Regions from separate parts of the Kineococcus sp. R86509 genome, predicted to be linked through region 2. Evidence: riboswitches for the same ligand, from Rfam matches in the RefSeq annotation. Region 2 holds a riboswitch; the other holds the start of a gene.
The links. Region 2 has a riboswitch for cyclic di-AMP ahead of SJY07_RS15975 (transglycosylase family protein). Riboswitches for the same ligand answer to the same signal wherever they lie in the genome.
Positions count from the first base shown of each region.

Region 1: another riboswitch for cyclic di-AMP. It lies ahead of SJY07_RS05255 (C40 family peptidase); the one in region 2 lies ahead of SJY07_RS15975 (transglycosylase family protein).

Region 1 covers NZ_JAXHCE010000001.1:1,119,767-1,123,970, forward strand. The annotation lists gene SJY07_RS05245 (hypothetical protein) at 1-119, opposite strand, end outside; gene SJY07_RS05250 (HNH endonuclease) at 210-704, opposite strand; gene SJY07_RS05255 (C40 family peptidase) at 1,113-1,970, opposite strand; cyclic di-AMP (ydaO/yuaA leader) riboswitch at 1,973-2,154, opposite strand; gene SJY07_RS05260 (metal-dependent transcriptional regulator) at 2,459-3,142, opposite strand; gene SJY07_RS05265 (cryptochrome/photolyase family protein) at 3,294-4,204, shown strand, end outside.
Region 2 covers NZ_JAXHCE010000001.1:3,268,763-3,272,966, reverse strand. The annotation lists gene SJY07_RS15985 (SDR family oxidoreductase) at 1-341, shown strand, start outside; gene SJY07_RS15980 (lysophospholipid acyltransferase family protein) at 446-1,204, shown strand; cyclic di-AMP (ydaO/yuaA leader) riboswitch at 1,385-1,555, shown strand; gene SJY07_RS15975 (transglycosylase family protein) at 1,554-2,207, shown strand; gene SJY07_RS15970 (TrmH family RNA methyltransferase) at 2,271-2,903, opposite strand; gene SJY07_RS15965 (ABC transporter permease) at 2,923-4,095, opposite strand; gene SJY07_RS15960 (ATP-binding cassette domain-containing protein) at 4,092-4,204, opposite strand, start outside.

The DNA.
Region 1 (4,204 bases), 2.1 Mb from region 2:
TTCAGCCGGTCGATGCCCTGTTCTGCGAGGCGTTCGGCTCCCGGGTCCAGCCGGCCCTGCTTCAGCAGACCCCGCAGCACCGCGTCGATCGACTCGCCCTGCCTCTTGTTCTCGTCCATGCCCCCAGCGTCGCACCCACCCGCGCCGTCCTCGTCATCCGTACGGCGGAACCCCGGACGCCGTCCGTCGTCCCGCCGGCGGGGCCGGGGTCAGGCGGCGGTGGCGAGGAACTCGTCCCAGCGGGGGTCGGGGGTCTCGGCCCCCCGCACGGCCCAGGACGCGCCCCGGGGGGCGGCGGGTCGGAACGGCATGCTCCAGCCCATCTCCTCGGGGGTGCGGTCGCCCTTGGCGTTGTTGCAGCGCACGCAGCAGGCGACGAGGTTCTCCCAGCTGTCCGGGCCGCGACGGCTGCGCGGCAGGACGTGGTCGACGGTGCTCGCGTGGCCGCGGCAGTAGGCGCAGCGCTGGTGGTCGCGGCGCAGGACGCCACGCCGGCTGACCGGGACGACCTGGCCGCGCGGGACGCGGACGTAGCGCGTGAGCAGGATGACGGAGGGCCGTTCGAGGCTCATCGTCGCGCCGACGACGGGGTCGGCGTCGGCGAGGACCACCGACGCCTTCCCGGCGAGCACGAGGACGAGTGCCCTGCGGAAGGACACCACCGCGAGCGGTTCGAAGCCGGCGTTCAGCACGAGCGTGCGCACATCCACCTCCTGAGACGACGAGAGGCGCCGTCCCCGGTGGGGAGGGCGCCTCTGAGAGCGACGACGTGCACATGGTGGTGGTGCACGTGGTGGTGGTGCTCCGCGTGCTGCTGGAGGGCGTGGGGCACCACGGTGGCTGTGCCGCCGTGACGCCTGGTCATCGGACCTCCGTGGGTGCCGTCGTCGTTGACGGCACCCTACGTCGCGAGGGGTGGTGGAGTCAGCAACTTTCCCGTGAATCCCACCGGGCGTGCCGGAACCGGGGAGGTGACCCGGGTCCGCCCGCGAACGCGAGAACGGCGCCCGCCGCACCACCGTCGGAGGCGGGAGCCTCCTCCGGTGGGCGCGACGAGCGCCGTTCCTGCGGACCCGAGCGACGATCACTCGCCGATCGGTGACGTGCCTCGATCAGACGGTGGCGGCGAGGCGACCGAAGGTGACGGCGTCGCTCCAGATCGCGCGGAGCTGGACGGGCTTGCCGGTCCGCGGCGCGTCCCACATCATCCCGCCGCCCGCGTAGATGCCCACGTGGAAGGCACGGCCGGAGCCGTTGCTGAAGAAGACGAGGTCGCCGGGGACGGCGTCGCCGCGGGAGATCGTGGCCGCGGCCGACTTCTGGGCGGCGGCGGTCCGGGGGATCTCGACGCCGACCTGGCGGTAGACGTAGCTGGTGTAGCCCGAGCAGTCGAAGCCGGCGGGGGTGGTGCCGCCGTAGACGTAGGGGACACCGGCGTAGTCGTCGGCCACGTCGAGGATGCGCGCACCCATCGAGGCCTGGACCGGGGCGGGCGCGGGAGCCGGTGCGGCCACCGGAGCCGCCACGACCGGCGCGGGCTCGGCGACGATCGCGTTCTCCGCGACGCTGGAGGCCACGACCGGGACGGCGTCCGCGGTACGGGTGGCCCGGGTGAGGACCGGGGCGGCGACGACGACGGGCGCAGCGGCCGGGGCAGCGGAGAACGTCGCGGTGCTCGACAGGGTGCTCACCGTGGCGGGTGCCGACACGACGCCGGCGGCAGTGGTGCCGAAGGCGGCGGGAACGGCGGTCGCCACCGAGGCGACGCTCGAGCCGACGGCGGCCGGGGCTGCACTGGTCAAGGCGCTCGCGGGGAGAGCGACGGAGACGAGCAGACCACCGGCGGCGGCGGCGACCGCACCGGTGCGGACGGCGCCGCCGGCGGTGCGGGCGACGCTGTCGGACAGGTCGGTCAGGGGGGTACGGGCACGAACGGCGGCGCGATGGCGCGCCTGGACGCGAGTCGTCAAGGTGGTGGCCTCTCCGACGCCTGCGAGGTGAGCTGTCGGGTTCGGGAGGGAGTATCCCCCGGCCGGTTCGCACCGGCTTCACCCCAAGGACTCGGCGCGACCAGGTGGTCGTGCTCCGCCCGGGAAACGTGGTTCCCCCACCCCTGCCATGAAATGTCTCGGGGGACCTCGGCGTGGTGGCAGGGCTCGGCGTCCACGTGAGGGCATCCGCGTGCGCTGTCGAGGATGCGGATGGACCATAACCCGATCCTGGGTCGAATGTCACGACCCGGTGACGAACTGGTGCCGGGGACGTGACGACGAGTCGGGCTTGATCTACAGAGAGTGACGACTTAGAACGGGAAGTGGACGACGCCGAGGGCCGAACGGGTGACCTCGGCCTTCACCCTCCGTCGCAGATCACCCGTGGGAGGGCCGGCAGGCGGCTGTCCGGGCTGTTCCCGGGCCCGGAACCCCGCGTCGTCGAGGGGTTCCCGGGTCGGGCGGGGTCAGCTGAGGGCGACGAAGATGTGCGACGCCTCGGCCGACGTGAGGTCCACCACACCCTCGCCCACCGCGACCTCGACGCCGGAGGCCGACGACTTCGCGACGACCTCGACCCCGGGGACCAGGCCGGCGGCGTGGAAGCGGGCCAGCAGCGGGACGTCGGTCTGCAGCGGTTCGCCGAGGCGCCGCACGACGACGGAGCGCCCCTCGAGCTCGGGGCTGCTCAGCGACTGCACACCGGAGCGGAAGTCCTCGGTCGAGCACTCCTCCCCCAGCTCGTCCAGACCGGGGATCGGATTGCCGTAGGGCGAGGAGTGCGGGTGGTCCAGGATCGCCACGAGGCGCTTCTCGACCTCCTCGGAGACGACGTGCTCCCAGCGGCAGGCCTCCTCGTGGACGAGGCTCCACTCCAGTCCGATGACGTCGGTCAGCAGGCGCTCGGTGAGGCGGTGCTTGCGCATGACCCGCATCGCCTTCTGCTTGCCGGCGTCGGTCAGCTCCAGCCGCCGGTCGGTGCCCACGTGCAGCAACCCGTCGCGCTCCATCCGCGCCACGGTCTGGGAGACCGTCGGGCCGGAGTGGTGCAACCGCTCGGCGATGCGAGCGCGCATCGGCACGATGCCTTCCTCTTCCAGTTCGAAGACCGTCTTGAGGTACATCTCGGTGGTGTCGATGAGATCGCTCACGGTGCCCATCATCGTTCATCGCGACCGGTGGTCGCACCCTTGACCCCGGGGCGTTCGGGGCGTGTCCGCGCAGAGCGTCCGACGGGTCGGGGCCCCACCTCCACCGGGCCTCCACCGGGCGGGGCGGCGGACGCGCGGATAGCGTCCCGGCGTGGCCGCCCGCGAACAGGACCGTGACCCGAGGACCAGCGTGCTCTGGTTCCGTCGGGACCTCCGACTCAGCGACCACCCGGCGTTGCTCGCCGCGGCGGCGGAAGGGTCGGTGCTCCCGCTCTTCGTCATCGACCCCGCGCTCTGGAAGCCCTCCGGGGACGTCCGCCGCGCCTACCTGCTCCGCTCGCTGCGGGCGCTCGACGCGTCCCTGGGCGGCAACCTCGTGGTCGAAGCGGGCGACCCGGCGCAGGTCGTGGACGACGTCGCCGCGCGGGTCGGGGCCCGCCGGGTGCACGTCAGCGCCGACGCCGGCCCCTACGGCCGTCGGCGCGACGACGCGGTCGCGACGGCGCTGGCGGGTCACGACCGTGAACTGGTCCGCACCGGGACGCCCTACGCCATCGGGCCCGGGACCATCCTCAACGGCTCCGGCAAGCCGTTCCAGGTCTTCACCCCGTTCTCACGCGCCTGGAACGAGCACGGCTGGCCCGCGCCCGCCGCCGATCCCGGTGACGTCGACTGGGTGCACGACGGTGCGGGGGTCGACGGCTCGCACTGGCCGGGCGAACCGGACCTGGGCGACCTCGAACTCCCCGAGGCCGGCGAGGACGCCGCCTTCGCGCGCTGGCACGACTTCCTCGACGGCGCCCTGGCCGACTACGACGGCGAGCGGAACCGCCCCGACCACGACGGCACCTCCCAGCTCTCGCACGCCCTGAAGTGGGGCGAGCTGCATCCCCGGACCCTGCTGGCCGCGTTGCGTGCGAAGCGGTCGGTGGGGGCGGAGACCTACCGGACCGAACTGTGCTGGCGGGAGTTCTACGCCGACGTGCTCTGGAACCGCCCGGAGTCCGCCCGGGAGTACTACCGCCCACAACTGGCGGCCATGAACTACGAACCCGTGGGCGA
Region 2 (4,204 bases):
AGGTCGTCTGCACCGACCTGGACGAGGAGCTCGACCTCGGCGGGCGCCGCCGGGCCAGCGGCTTCCTGAAGTCCCCACCCCTGGTCGGGGAGGCGCGGGCCGCCTGGCTGCGCCGCTACGCCGAGGTCGAGGGGGCGGACCTGTCCGCCAGCTACGCCTACGCCGACTCCCACGTCGACGTGCCGCTGCTGAAGTCGGTGGGCAACCCGACGGCCGTCTCGCCCGACGTCCCGCTGTTCCGGGTGGCCCGCGCCTCGCGCTGGCCGGTGGCGGACTGGGCGGCGAGTTCGCCCGCGCGGCGGCTGCGGGTGCCGCAGCAGGTGCTCGCGGGCACCGACTGAGCCGTGCCGGACGGCTCCCCGGGGGGTCGACGTGGCAGGATGCGAACCGTGCACTCCACACCGTCGAGCAGTCGATGCGGACCGCCGGTGTCGAGGACCGAAGGATGGCGAGGCTGATGGGGATCCCCCGACCGACGCGGATCGTGCGTGCGCTGCCGTTGCTGCGCAAGCACTCCGGGTCTGCTCCCGAGGACAAGGCCGGTCGGGCGGTCCACCGCAACGACTGGGTGCGCTCGGCTCCGGCCACGGCGGTGCGCTCCGGGCTGCAGCGGGTCCTGATGACCCCCGTCCTCCGCTCGCAGGTGACGGTCCACGTGCACAACGCCGAGGTGCTGGACCGCCTCGGTGGCGCGGCCGTGCTGGTCGCCAACCACTCCTCGCACCTGGACGCCCCGGTGCTGCTGGAGGCCCTCGGACCGCGCCGTCGCCGCCGGATCGCGATCGCCGCGGCCGCGGACTACTTCTTCGACGTGTGGTGGCGCGCAGCCCCGTCGGGCCTGGTCATCGGCACCTTCCCGCTGGAACGCCGCGGGACGGCGGGGGCGAGCGCGTCCTCGCAGCTGCTCGCCGACGGCTGGAGCCTGGTGATGTTCCCCGAGGGTGGGCGCAGCTACACCGGTGAGATGCGCCCGTTCAAGAAGGGCGCGGCGTACCTGGCCCTGGAGGCCGGGGTGCCGGTCGTCCCGATCGCCCTGCGCGGGACCTACGACGCGATGCCGCCGAAGCGGAACTGGCCGGTGAAGGGGCGTCCGCCGATCCACGTGACCTTCGGTGAGCCGCTGCACGGACGCGAGGGTGAACGGGCCGGGGACTTCACCCCCCGGATCGAGGAAGCCGTCGCGAAACTGCTCGCGAACAGCTGATCCGAGCGCTCCAGGGCGTGATCTGCGCCACACGCGGACGTCACTCACCAGCCTGATCAGGGGTTTCGTGCACGTTCACGTGACGGTGCGGACACGGCACGGTGTACGCCGGGCCTCGCGCTTGTTACGGTCGGCCCGTCCCTGAGCCCGTTCGGGGACACGTCGCGGAGACGCCGAGTCCTGCCCACCGCGCCGGATGCAGAACCCGTGGGCAGGAGCGGGGGACCCAAGGTTCCTCGGACCACCGCAGTCCGCTGCGGAGTCCTCGGGGTGAAGCCGCGTCCGCGCGGCCGGGTCACACCTTCGACCCGAACCCGACAGCTGACCTCGCAGGCGTTGGAGGCCAACCATGTCTGCGATCCGTCGCGCCCCGTCCCGTCTCGTCCGCCGTGGCCTGCTGGCCACCTTCGCCGCCGGCGCTGCCGGTGCCGCTCTGCTGGGCCCCGTCTCCAGCGCCTCGGCCGCTCCCGTGCAGGAGTGGGACGCGCTCGCCCACTGCGAGTCCAGCGGCAACTGGCACATCAACACCGGCAACGGCTACTACGGCGGGCTGCAGTTCAACCCGCGCACCTGGACCAGCTTCGGCGGTGGGCAGTACGCGGGCCGCGCCGACCAGGCCTCCCGTGAGCAGCAGATCGTCGTCGCCGAGCGCGTGCTCGCGGCCCAGGGCTGGAACGCCTGGCCGTCCTGCTCGCGCCGTCTCGGCCTGCACGGCTCGGCCGACCCCGTCGGCCAGGAGGCCGCGCTGCTCCACCCGGCGCCCGCCCCCGCTCCCGCTCCGGCCCCCGCGCCTGCTCCGGCCCCCGCGCCGGTCGCCGTTGTCGAGGCCGCTCCGGCGCCCGCCGCCCGCACCTACACCGTCGCCCCCGGCGACACCCTCTACCGGATCGCCGTGAACAACGGTGTCGCCGGCGGGTACGTCGCGGTGTGGAACGCCAACCGCGGCCTCATCGGTGACAACCCGGCGCACATCGCCGTCGGCCAGGTCCTCGTCCTCCCCTGACCCCTCCCGTCCGCGATCGTGCAGGGATCCCCGGCACGATCGCGGACGGTGGTCCGACCAGCGTCAGGGACGCTGGTCGAAGACGTGCCGGCGCACCCAGGCGTGCATCGCGACGGCCGCCGCCGCCCCCACGTTGATCGAGCGGGTCGAGCCGAACTGCGCGATGGCCAGCACGTCGACGCAGTGCGCGACCGCCTCGTCGCTCAGTCCCGGACCTTCCTGCCCGAAGAGCATCACGCACTCGCGCGGGAGGTCGTAGGTCTCCAGCGGTACCGATCCCTCGACGTTGTCGATGCCGACGATCGGGAGCCCCCGTTCGGCGGCCCAAGCGACGAGGGCCTCCACGTCGGCGTGGTGGTGCACCGACAGGTACCGGTCGGTGACCATCGCGCCGCGCCGGTTCCACCGCCGGTGGCCCACGACGTGCGCACCGGCCGCGTTCACGGCGTTCGCGGTCCGCACGACGGAACCGATGTTCGCGTCGTGCTGCCAGTTCTCGACCGCCACGTGCAGCGGGTTCCGGCGGGTGTCGAGGTCGGCGACGATCGCGGCGTTGGACCAGTACCGGTACTCGTCACCCACGTTGCGCCGGTCACCCTCGAGCAGCAGCTCGGGGTCGAAGCGCGGGTCGTCGGGCCAGGTCCCCTCCCAGGGCCCCACGCCGACGACCCGCTGCTCCTGGACCTCGTCACTCACCGGACCATCATCGCAAGGCTCAGACGGCCTTCTTCCACGCGGACCGGAAACCCAGCGAGCGGCCGGTCTGCAGCAGGCTGTTCTCGTAGAGACGGCGCGCGACGGTGACGAAGAGCACGGCGGTGGCCGCGATGATCAGCAGCGAGAGCAACGGTTCCCACAGGGCGACGTCCCCCTGGACCACGCGCTTGGGCATGACCATCGGCGAGGACAACGGGATGTAGCTCAACGCGGTCTGCAGCGGGCCGGGTTCGTTGGCGAGGAAGCTGGCGAAGAACGGCAGCATGACGAACATCTGCACCGGGGTCGCCGTCGACTGCAGGTCCTCGAGCCGGCTCGCCATCGCGCCCGCCGCGGCCCACAGGCAGGAGAGCATCGCGAAGCCGAGGACGAAGAAGACGAGGAACCACGCGGCGGCGCTGGGGATGCCCGGGATGCTGTCCAGCAGTTCCGGCTGGGCGATGCGCAGGGCCGCCACCCCGGCGACGACGAGCAGCAGGATCTGACCGAAGGCCAGGATCCCGTTGCCGAGGATCTTGCCGATGAGCAACTGCCGCACCGGGACGGTCGTCACGAGCAGTTCGATGACGCGGGTCTGCTTCTCCTGCACCACGCTCTGCGCGATCGAGTAGCCGAAGAGGACGACGATCTGGAAGAACAGCACTGCGAACGCGAGGCCGAGAAGGTAGACGAGCAACGGGTCCACCGCGTCGGGGTCGAGCAGTCGCGTCGACGGCGGCGGCAACGACAGGACGCGCTGGACCTCGGTCTGGTCCACCCCCAGCGCCTGGAAACCCAGCACGGTCTGAGCGGAACCGATCCGGGTGCGGAGGACGCCGGCCAGGGTGTCCGAGACGTTGCGGTCACCCAGGATGACGGCGCTGGTGTCCCCGACCACCACGGCGGCGTCGACGTCCCCGGCCCGGACGGCGGCCTCGGCGGCCGCGTCGTCGGCGACCTCCTTCAGCTCGATCCGGGTGTCCGGGTCCTCGCCGGGTCGGGCGACCACCAACGGCTGCGCCTGCGCGGTGACCGCGACGTCGTAGTCGTCGCCACCTCCGGAGATCACCCCGGGCAGGACGGAGGCCGCGGCGACGAGGACGAAGAGCAGGACGGTCGAGAAGATGAAACCCTTGTCCCGCAACTTCTCCGTCATCTCGCGCTGGGCGATGATCCACCACTGGGCGTTCACCGGGACACCTCCTGGAACAGGTCGGACAACGAGGGCAGCAGCGGGGCGAAGGAGCGGACCGGGCCGCGGCGGAGGGCCTCGGCGAGAACCCGCTGGTCGAGGTCGGGAT